DNA from 2 places in the Micromonospora sp. NBC_00389 genome. Region 1 is predicted to be linked to the other one. Evidence: riboswitches for the same ligand, from Rfam matches in the RefSeq annotation. Region 1 holds a riboswitch; the other holds the start of a gene.
The links. A riboswitch is a leader RNA that binds a small molecule or an ion and turns the genes downstream of it on or off. The one in region 1 is predicted to bind cobalamin.
Positions count from the first base shown of each region.

Region 2: linked by a shared signal. The riboswitch ahead of OG470_RS08895 (ABC transporter substrate-binding protein) and the one ahead of OG470_RS29845 (CbtB domain-containing protein) in region 1 are both predicted to bind cobalamin.

Region 1 covers NZ_CP107947.1:6,301,913-6,306,759, forward strand. Annotated here, with positions in the region: gene OG470_RS29840 (ribonucleoside-diphosphate reductase subunit alpha) at 1-745, opposite strand, end outside; cobalamin riboswitch at 949-1,164, opposite strand; cobalamin riboswitch at 1,297-1,443, shown strand; gene OG470_RS29845 (CbtB domain-containing protein) at 1,479-1,682, shown strand; gene OG470_RS29850 (CbtA family protein) at 1,673-2,446, shown strand; gene OG470_RS29855 (histidine phosphatase family protein) at 2,443-3,093, shown strand; gene OG470_RS29860 (TetR/AcrR family transcriptional regulator) at 3,110-3,868, opposite strand; gene OG470_RS29865 (DUF418 domain-containing protein) at 3,976-4,847, shown strand, end outside.
Region 2 covers NZ_CP107947.1:1,859,238-1,864,084, reverse strand. Annotated here, with positions in the region: gene OG470_RS08905 (ABC transporter ATP-binding protein) at 1-76, opposite strand, end outside; gene OG470_RS08900 (FecCD family ABC transporter permease) at 229-1,398, opposite strand; gene OG470_RS08895 (ABC transporter substrate-binding protein) at 1,412-2,347, opposite strand; cobalamin riboswitch at 2,432-2,554, opposite strand; gene OG470_RS08890 (M14 family metallopeptidase) at 2,722-4,599, opposite strand; gene OG470_RS08885 (C39 family peptidase) at 4,811-4,847, shown strand, end outside.

The sequences.
Region 1 (4,847 bases):
CCCGGGAGTACGCGATGCCGATGCCGCCGGCGAACTTGGACAGGTTGGCGACCTGGGCGTACCGCTGGTAGATCGAGTCCAACTCATCACGCGGGGAGTCGACCAGGTAGCAGGAGGACATCTGGGTGTGCCGGGTGCCGGAGTTGAACAGCGTCGGCGAGCTGGGCAGGTAGGCCAGGCTGGACATCAGCCGGTAGAAGTCGACCGCCTCGTCCGGCGTACGGGACAACCCGCAGGCCACCCGCAGCAGCCAGTACTGCGGGGTCTCCAGCACCAGCCGGCTGCTCGGGTGGCGCAGCAGATACCGGTCGTACACCGTGCGCAGGCCGAAGTACTCGAACCGCCGGTCGCCGCCCGCATCGACGGCATCGTCGAGGGTACGGGCGTGCGCGGCGACGAACGCGGCGGTGTCGTCTCCGATCAGGCCCTCGGCGTGGCTGATCCGGATCGCCGCGCTGAACGAGGTGATGCCCTGCCGGCGGACCTCCTTGTCGACGTAGCCGGCCAGCAGCCGGGCGGCGAGGCGGGAGTACTGCGGTTCCTCGCCGATCATCTCGGCGGCGGTCTGAATGGACAGCCGGTCCAGTTCGGCGGTCGTCGCGCCGTCGTACAGGCCGCTGATCGTGCGGGTCGCCACCCGCAGCGGGTCGACGTCGGTGAGGTCGTCGGTCCACCGCTCGACCGCTCGAACGATCTTGTTCACGTCAACCGGTTCGCTGGCGCCGTCGCGTTTGCGGACATGCATCTGCGTCCGCCGCCGGCCGGGCGGGGTCGGGTCGCCGGTGACCGGAGCTACCTGGGTGACCGTCACTACTCACTCCTCGCGAGTTCGAGACCTGATGGCCCTCGGACACGAGGAGACAGACACCGGCGGACGCCACGCCGACGGGCGTGGGTCAGGTGGCGTCAGCCGTCCCACGCGGCGTCGGACCGCCGCCCACCCGGGTGCGGGTGCACGGCGCGCTGGCAGGTCTTCGGACTTGCGGGCACGACCGGACTCGCCGGTCTCCTACTGGCCGTCGCTTCCCAGGCCGCTTGGCGGCCCAGTGCTGATGACGGCGGTCGTTCCCACTCACCGCTGCGGGGCAGTCCCGGATTTCCACCGGGTTCCCTCTTGCCTCGACCCTCTGGATGAGCGGCCGAACCAGCTGCGCTCGACACCATATATAGGGAGGGACGCCGTTGTCACACCCCACATGTCGGTCCCGGGCGTGTCGGTGGCCGGACTGGTGACGGCCGTCACCGACGCCTGAGACCGTCCACCCCGATGCCGCGGGGACCGGGTTGACCGTTCGGACCGGCACCGATACGGTCGACCCACTATCTGCGGCGACGCGAGGGAAGCCGGTGTGAATCCGGCGCGGTCGCGCCACTGTGAGCGGTCCCCATCCTCTACGGGAGGGGCCGCGAGCCAGGACACTCGGTCGTCCGCAGCCTTGCGATGGGGACGCGTCATCCCCGAGGAGGTTCGCGTACGCATGTCCAGCTCCACGTCCAGCCAGCCGTTGGTGCATCCCGCTGGCACTACCCGTCTCCTGTGGACGGTTCTGGCCGCCGTCGCCGTGCTCACGCTGCTGGCCTATCTCGTCGCCTTTGACCAGGGGGCGGTCTCGCGCAGCGGGATGTACCTGCACGAGCTGATGCACGACGGCCGGCACCTGCTCGGTGTCCCGTGCCACTGACCGCCACCAGGGCCGCGCCCACGTTCGTCAGCGTTCTCCTTCGCGGGCTGCTCGCCGGCCTGGCCGCGGGTCTGCTCGCCGGAACGTTCGCCTACGTCGCCGGTGAACCACACGTCGAGGGGGCCATCGCCATCGAGCAGGCCGCGGCGCACGCCGAGCCCGCCGGTGGCGGACACGATCACGAGGATGCCCTGGTCAGCAGGTCTGGCCAGCGTGGCGGCCTGTTCCTGGCCACCGGTCTGTTCGGCGCCGCGATGGGTGGCCTGCTGGCCACCGCGTACGTCCTGCTGTGTCGCCGGCGGCGGGCCTACGACGACGGACGGTCGGGTCTGCTGCTGGCCGGTGCTGCGCTGCTCGGCGTGGTGATCGTGCCGTTCATCAAGTACCCGGCCAATCCCCCGGCCGTCGGTGACCCGGCCACCATCGACCAGCGCACCGGCACCTACCTGCTGATGGTGGTGCTCGGCCTGGTGGCCGTCTGGGCCGGCTCGCTGGGCTACCGAGCGCTCGGCGACGGGGCGCCACAGTGGCTTCGGGCCACCACGGCCCTCGGCGGATTCCTGCTGGTCACCGCGGTGTCCTACGTGGTGCTGCCGTCGTTCCAGGAGGTCCCGGACGACTTTCCCGCCGCCCTGCTGTGGGACTTCCGACTGGCCTCCCTCGGCACCCAGGTGGTGCTCTGGACCGGAATCGGCCTGCTGTTCGCGGCCCTGATGAACCACGAACGGCGTCGCGGAACCGCCAGCGCACCCCTGAGCACGTGACCGCCACCAGCCTGCGGCTGGTTGCCCACGGTCACACCGCCGCCCTGCGGCGGGCCCGGTTCGGCGGGAAGAACGACAGCCTGGACGAGGGCGGCCTGCGAGCCGCCCTCGCCCTGGCCTCCGCCGCGCCGGGCCAGCGGTCGATCCTGGGCGCCACCGACGTCTGCCTGTCCAGTCCAGCGGCGGCGGCCACCCAGACCGCGCACGCCCTCGGCCTGACGCCCACCATCGAAGCGGCGCTGGCCGACTGCGACTACGGACACTGGTCCGGACGGCTGCTGGAGGAGGTCGGCACCGAGCAGCCCCAGGCGCTGCGCGAGTGGCTGTCCGCACCGGACGCCGCGCCGCACGGAGGGGAATCAGTCCTGTCGCTGCGGGACCGGGTCGGCCGCTGGCTGGACGGGCAGCGCGGCCGTGGCCAGCGGATCACCGCCGTCACCCACCCGATCGTGCTCCGGGTTGCGATCGTCCACGCCCTCGATCTGCCGTTGGCGACGTTCCGGCAACTGGACGTCGAGCCGCTGGCGATCGTCCGGCTCACCGGCGACGGGTCACGGTGGCGGCTACGACTGGGCGCGCCGCCGGCGTGCGGGACACCGAACGTCGGTGCGGACCACCAACCTACGACCGCGAAGCGACCGGCATGAGAGGCGGGACCGCGCGTCAGGAGTCGGAGCGCCCGATCCTGACGGCGACGCCGTCGAGGATCAACTCCAGTCCGAGCGTGAAGTCCGCGTCAGCGATCGTCGCGTCAGGGGTGTCGGACGGCGGCGCCTCGAACAGCGTCGAGGAGAACAGCCGGGCTGTCTCGGGGAAGCGCTCGGGTTCGACGAGACGCACCAGCGCGCGGCCGTAGTCGCGCTCGGCGTCGGCCTGCCCCTGGCCTTCGGCCCTGCCCTCGGCGAGGTCGCTGTACTGCCGTACGGACTGGACCACGTAGCCGTTGATCAGCGACAGGACGCCGATCTTGTGTGCCCAGTCGAGCCGGGTACGGGACATGACCGCCAGCCCGGTCTCCATCCAGGCGATCTGATTCGGGCCGGAGGGCGGTCCGGAGGTGGGCACGCGTGTCAGCCACGGCCGACGCTGGAACACCGCGCGTTGCGCGAAGGCCCAACCGCTCAGCCCGTCCCGCCAGTCGTCGGTGCGGGGGTCCGGCGGTACGCCCATGGCGGCGTCGGCCATGAGCGTGAGCAACTCGTCCTTGGAGCCGACGTACCGGTAGAGCGACATTCCGGTGAAGCCGAGGACCTTGGCAACCTTGGGAAGCGTCACGCCGCCGAGCCCGTCGCGGTCGGCGATATCCACCGCCGCAGCGACGACCCGATTGACGTCGAGGGCTGCCGGCCGCCCGAGCCGCGACGACTCGGACATGCCCCACAGCCGGCGCAGCCGAGCCGGAACGAAGTCGTCGCTGGTCATGGCCCCCTCGTTCGCCTCCGGAATTCAGGGCTCATCATGCCAGACGGCATTAGTATGCCCGTGATACTTTCTCCGACATACTAAAGCCGGACGGGGAGAGGGACGACATGAGCATCGACACCGCACCACGCACATCGAGAGGGCCGGTGCTTCGCGCCGAACGCGCCCTCGCACCGGACCTGGCCCGCGGAGCGATGCTGCTGATCATCGCGTTGGCCAACGTCGCCGGAGTCGTCTTCGCTGGCGAGCCGGGCCTCGACAGCGCGCCGCAAGGTGTGGACCGCGGCCTCAACTTCCTGCTGTTCGAACTCGTCCACGCACGCGGCTACCCGGTCTTCGCCGTGATGTTCGGCTACGGACTCGTCCAGCTCGCCCGGCGCCAGGACGCCTCCGGCGCCACACGGCAGCAGGTCCGCTCCGTGCTGTTGCGCCGCAACCTGTGGCTCGTCGTCTTCGGGTTCGCGCACGCCGCTCTGCTCTACTACGGCGACTTCCTCGGCGCGTACGGGATCGTGGGGATCGTGATGACCCTGGCGCTGCTGCGCCGCGGTGACAGGTTCCACCGGATCGCGCTGGTGCTGTGGGCACTGGCGGTCGTGGAGATCCTGGTCCTCAGCGCCGTCGTGGTGAGCCGCATCGGGGGCCCGGGCGGATCGGCTCCGCTGCCGTCGGACCACGTCGACTCCCTCGCGGCGCCCGACTACGTCACGTCCATCCTGGACCGCCTCGCCGAGTGGCCGGCGCACACGCTGACCGTCTTGCCCTTCATCTTCATCACCTGGCTGGGCATGTGGGCGGCCCGCCGCCGCGTCCTCGAAGAGTTGGCCCGCCACCGGACCCTGCTCAGGTGGACCGCCGCCCTGGGACTGGGGATCGCCGTCGCCGGAGGTCTCCCGGCTGCCCTGGTCAGCGCCGGGTGGCTGCACGTCGACACGTCGACCGCCAGTCTGAGCCTCATGCTCCACGGCGCCAGCGGCAT
Region 2 (4,847 bases), 3.4 Mb from region 1:
CCGTGAGGTCGACGCCGGTGAGGATCGGCGTGCCGTCCAGGCTGACGTGCAGCCCCCGGACCTCGACAGCCGGCACGCCGGCATCGCCGGCCGGGCCAGCGGGGCCGGTGGCGGCCGCGCCGGCCAAGCCAGCCGGGCCGGTGGTGGCCGCGCCGGCCAAGCCAGCCGGACCGGTGGTGGCCGCGCCAGCAGGGCCAGCAGCGGGCGAGCCGGCGGTGCGCTCGGGGCTCACGTGAGCACCCGCCGGGCGGTACGCAGCACGAGCACGAAGAACGGGCCGCCGAGCAGGGCGGTGACCACCCCGATCGGGATCTCGGCCGGGGCGGCGGCGGTGCGGGCCACCACGTCGGTCAGCGCCAAGAACGCGGCGCCGAACAGCAGCGACAGCGGCAGGATCACCCGGTAGCTCGCCCCGGCGAGCAGGCGGACGGTGTGCGGCACGATGATGCCGACGAAGCCGATCAGGCCGGTCGCGGAGACCGCCGCGGCGGTGCCCAGCGAGGCGGCGGCGATCAGCAGGTAGCGGGAGCGCTGCGGGTGCAGGCCGAGGCTCTTCGCCTCGTCGTCACCGACGGCGAGGACGTCCAGCTCGCGGCGGTGCAGCAGCACCACCACGGTGGTCAGCACGGCGTACGGCAGCACCAGCAGCACGTCGTGCCAGCCCGCGGTGGCCAGCCGACCGAGCAGCCAGGAGTAGACCTGCTGGATGCTGTCGGAGTGCCGTTGCAGCAGGTACGTCTGCCCGGCGGACAGGAACGCGGAGACCGCCACCCCGGCCAGGATCAGCATCGCGGGTGAGCGGCTCCGCCCGCCGGCACCACCGAGCAGGTAGGTCATCGTCACGGCGACCAGCGAGCCGGCGAAGGCCGCCAGTGGGATGGTCACCGGCAGCCCGGTGATCGAGCCCTGCCGACCGGCGCCGCCGAGGGCGATCACCGCGGTGACCGCCAGCCCGGCGCCGGCGGCAACGCCGAGCAGGTACGGGTCGGCCAGCGGGTTGCGGAAAACCCCCTGATAGCAGCCGCCGGCCAGGGCGAGGAGGCCGCCGACGAGCAGACCCAGCACCACCCGGGGCAGCCGCAGCTCGGTGACGATGGCGATTTCCCGCTCGGTCAGCCCGCTGTCCAGGTGCACCCCGGGGATCAGGTTGAGCAGCTCGGCGGCGACGCTGCCCGGCGGCAGGCTGACCGGGCCGATGGACACCCCGGCGATCAGCGCGACCAGCACCGCGAACACGCCGGCGACCAGCCAACGCTTGCGCAGCCCGGCGGGCCGGGTTCCAGACGGCAGCCCAGCGGGTCGGGCTCCGAACGGCAGCCCGGCGGGCCGGGACGGAGGCTGCGTCCCGGCCGGCTGGGTGGATGCTGCCGGTGCACCCGAGGGTGACGGCCCGGTCATCGACGGACGACGGTCACGCGGGCACCTTGGCGACCGCGTCGACGATGACCCGCAGCAGGTCCACGATCCGCGGGCCCCAGCGGGAGGCGATGTCGTCGTCCAGTGCGACCACCTGGTTGTTCTTCACCGCGGTCAGCCCGGCCCAGCCGCTGCGCGCCTTGACCGAGTCGGCGTTCTGCTGGCAGCACTTGGAGTCGGCCAGGAAGACGAAGTCCGGGTTGGCCTTGACGATGAACTCCTGGGAGAGCTGCGGGTAGCCGGCGCTCTTGCCGTCGGCGTCGGCCGGGTCGGCGATGTTGGTCAGCCCGACCTGGCTGTAGAGCGAGCCGATGAAGGTCTTGCTGGTCGCGCTGTACAGCTCCGGGCCCAGCTCGTGGAAGTAGGTGAGCTTCTCGGCGCGCTGCGGCACGTCCTTGAGCAGCTTGGCAATGTCGTCCTTCATCCGGCCGGTGACGTCGGCGGCCTGGTCGACGTGCCCGGTCAGGCTGCCCAGCTCGGTGATCTGCCGGTAGGAGTCGTCCAGCGTGGTCGCCGCCGGAGTCAGGTAGACCGGAATCTTCAGCTTGCCGAGCTGCTCGACGATCTTGTTTCGGTCATCGGAGAGCACCACCAGGTCGGGGCTCTTGCCGGCGATCGCCTCGGCGTTGGGCTGGAAGCCGGACAGGTCGCTCTTGGGCGCGTCGGCCGGGTAGCTGGACTGGTCGTCGACCGCGCTCACCTGCGGGCCGGCACCGATCGCGAAGAGCATCTCGGTGGCGGTGGGCGACAACGAGACGATCTTCTCGGGGCGCTTGTCGAGGGTCAGCGAGCCGACCGTCACCGGGTAGGCGACGGTCGCCGAACTGGCGCCGGCGGCCGGCTGGTCGGCGGCCTTCTCGGCGCAGGCGCCGAGGGCGAGTGCGGCGACCGCGAGGGTCGCGGCGAAGAGCCGGGGGGTACGTCTGGACATGGGTCCTCCTGTCGGTCGAGGAGTGTGGTGCTTCGCCGACAGGACTTTCGTGCGCCCGCCCACGAGGCGCCCTTCCTCGAGAGCGCGTGTCGCGACCGATCCGCAGGCGACCTGGCTCGTCCCCGCCGTCAGGACGGGGCATCACAGTTGCGGGACAGCGCCGGACTCACACCGGCTTCGCTGCGGACTGGTCGCTAAGACGGTAGCGCACCGCCAGGACGTGCCGGATCGATCAAGGACCGATCACCGCCGGTCGATCACCTGGGCCGCCCGATGACGGGGTGGGGTGGTCGACCGGCGGCGATATGTCCCGGATCCGCGGGGTCGGAGCGGGTGGTGGGGCCCCGCCGGGGGCGGGACGGGGCCCCACCCGATCAGGAGGCGGTGATGGTGACGTTGTCCACAGCCGCCTCCACCAGGCTGGCGCCGGAGGCGTCCGCCGCCTCGACGAGGATGCGCACCGACTGGCCCGCGTACGGGCTGAGGTTGAGGTTGGCCACCGCCCAGCTCCCGGTGCGGTTGGCTGCCGCGCCGGCCTGGGTGAGCAGCGCCGTGGTGCCGCCGTTGTGCACCACGCTCACCCGCAGGTAGTCCGCCGAAGAGGCGTTCGAGCCGTGCGCCAGGTACCAGGCCAACGACAGGGTCAGCGTGCCGGACGACGGCAGGGTCACCGCCGGGGACCGGGCGCTGGTCACGCCGCCGTCGACGTCGTGGTCACCGGCGGCCGATCCCGCGAGCCGGCCGGTGACCAGGTCGTTGGCGCCGGCGTACGGGGTGAGCTGCTTGGCCCCGCTGGAGGTGGTCGCCTGGGCGGCGCCCCGCTCGAACACCCCGGCCGTGGCGGTGTCGGTGCCGGACGGGTTGATCGTCCAGCCGGTGGCCGTCTCGAAGGTGTCCGACCAGACGGTGGTGCCGCCACCGCCGCCGCAGTACTGCGCCTGCTTGCCGATGGCCCGGTACGGGCAGTCGGCGTACTCGCTGAGCATCAGCACGGCCTCCCGGTTGCGGGTGGTCTGCGCGGGGATCACCTCGTCCGGCGGGTAAAAGCCGCCGCCACTCGCCGAGCCCGGGTACATCTCGAAGGTGTACGCCCAGATGTTGTGGGTGGCCCACATCCAGTCGATGCTGGTGCCGTCGGCGATGTAGAGGTCGCTGGACTGCTCCGGGGTGTAGCTGTTGGTGGCCGCCATCTGCTGGCCGATGGTGGCGAAGGTGTTGTACTGGTCCGCGCTCATCCCCGCCGGATTGTTGGCGGTGGTGTAGCCGAAGGGCCAGAGCACCAGTTGCGAGTAGGTGTGGAAGTCGATGTTCGCCTTGATCTGCTGGACGCCGCCGACGACCCGGCTGTTGACGAAGTTGCGCAGCGCCTGCGTCTCCGGGGCGGAGAACGCCGACGGGCCGCGGTAGGTCTCCGACGAGGTGCTGCCGGACGAGCCGCCGCAGCAGCCCCACTGGTGGGACCAGTTGCGGTTCAGGTCAGTGCCGACCGCGGACGAGCCGCTGTTCGGCTGCCGGTTCTTGCGCCACGACCGGTACGACCCGGTGGCGATGTCGTACTCGCTGCCGTCCGGGTTGACCGTTGGCACGATCCAGATCTCCCGGCTGTTGACGATGTTCGTGATCCGGGAGTCGGAGCCGTAGCTGTCGGTGAAGAGGTTGAGCAGGTAGATCGCCATCTCGACGGTCAGGTGCTCGCGGGCGTGCTGCTGGGCGTTGAACAGGATCTCCGGCTCACCCTCGTCGGTGCCGACGTTGTCGGAGATCTTCACCGCCATCAGGTCGCGGCCCTCGTACGACGCACCAATGCTGATCTTGCGGGCGATGGCCGGGTGGTCGGCGACGGCCTGGTTCACCACGGCGGTCAGTTCCGCGTAGTCGTGGAAGTTGGAGTCGGCGGGCGGGAACGCCAACGTGCCCACCTCGCCTGCGCCTCGCTCGACGTTCGGCGGTGGGGCGAGCGGTTCCAGCCGGAAGCCGAGACGGCTGATCGCGGCGGCCTCGGTGGCGGTGGCCGAGATGTGCAGTACGCCGTGTTCGGAGTAGTCGATGGCGGCCCCGGTGCGGGCCACCGCGGTGCGGTCGGCGACGGTCCGAGGGCCGAGCACCCGGTAGCCGGTGGCGGCCTGTTCGGCGGTCCGGTCCGGTGCTGGTCGGGCGGCGACCGGGGCGGCGCCGACGGTGGCGATTGCCAGCCCGGTGACGACGGCGAGCACCAGGACGCGGCGGAGAGGGGTGGGCGTGCGGAGGGCCATGGACTACCTCCTCGAAGGGCGGGAGATCCCGCTCGGTGGAGGACACTTCACCATCAGTCACATGGTCATATCAATATTAATCGCTGCCTAATGCATCCCAGGCGGATCATCGCGGCGGCAATGATTTTCCACCATCGAACATCTGGCGAAACTTCCCTCCAAGCGGAACACTGACCAGCGACGATGTCCCTCTCGACACCGCGGAGCACCCATGGCCAGATCCCGCCTGCGCACGGCCGCCCTCGCCG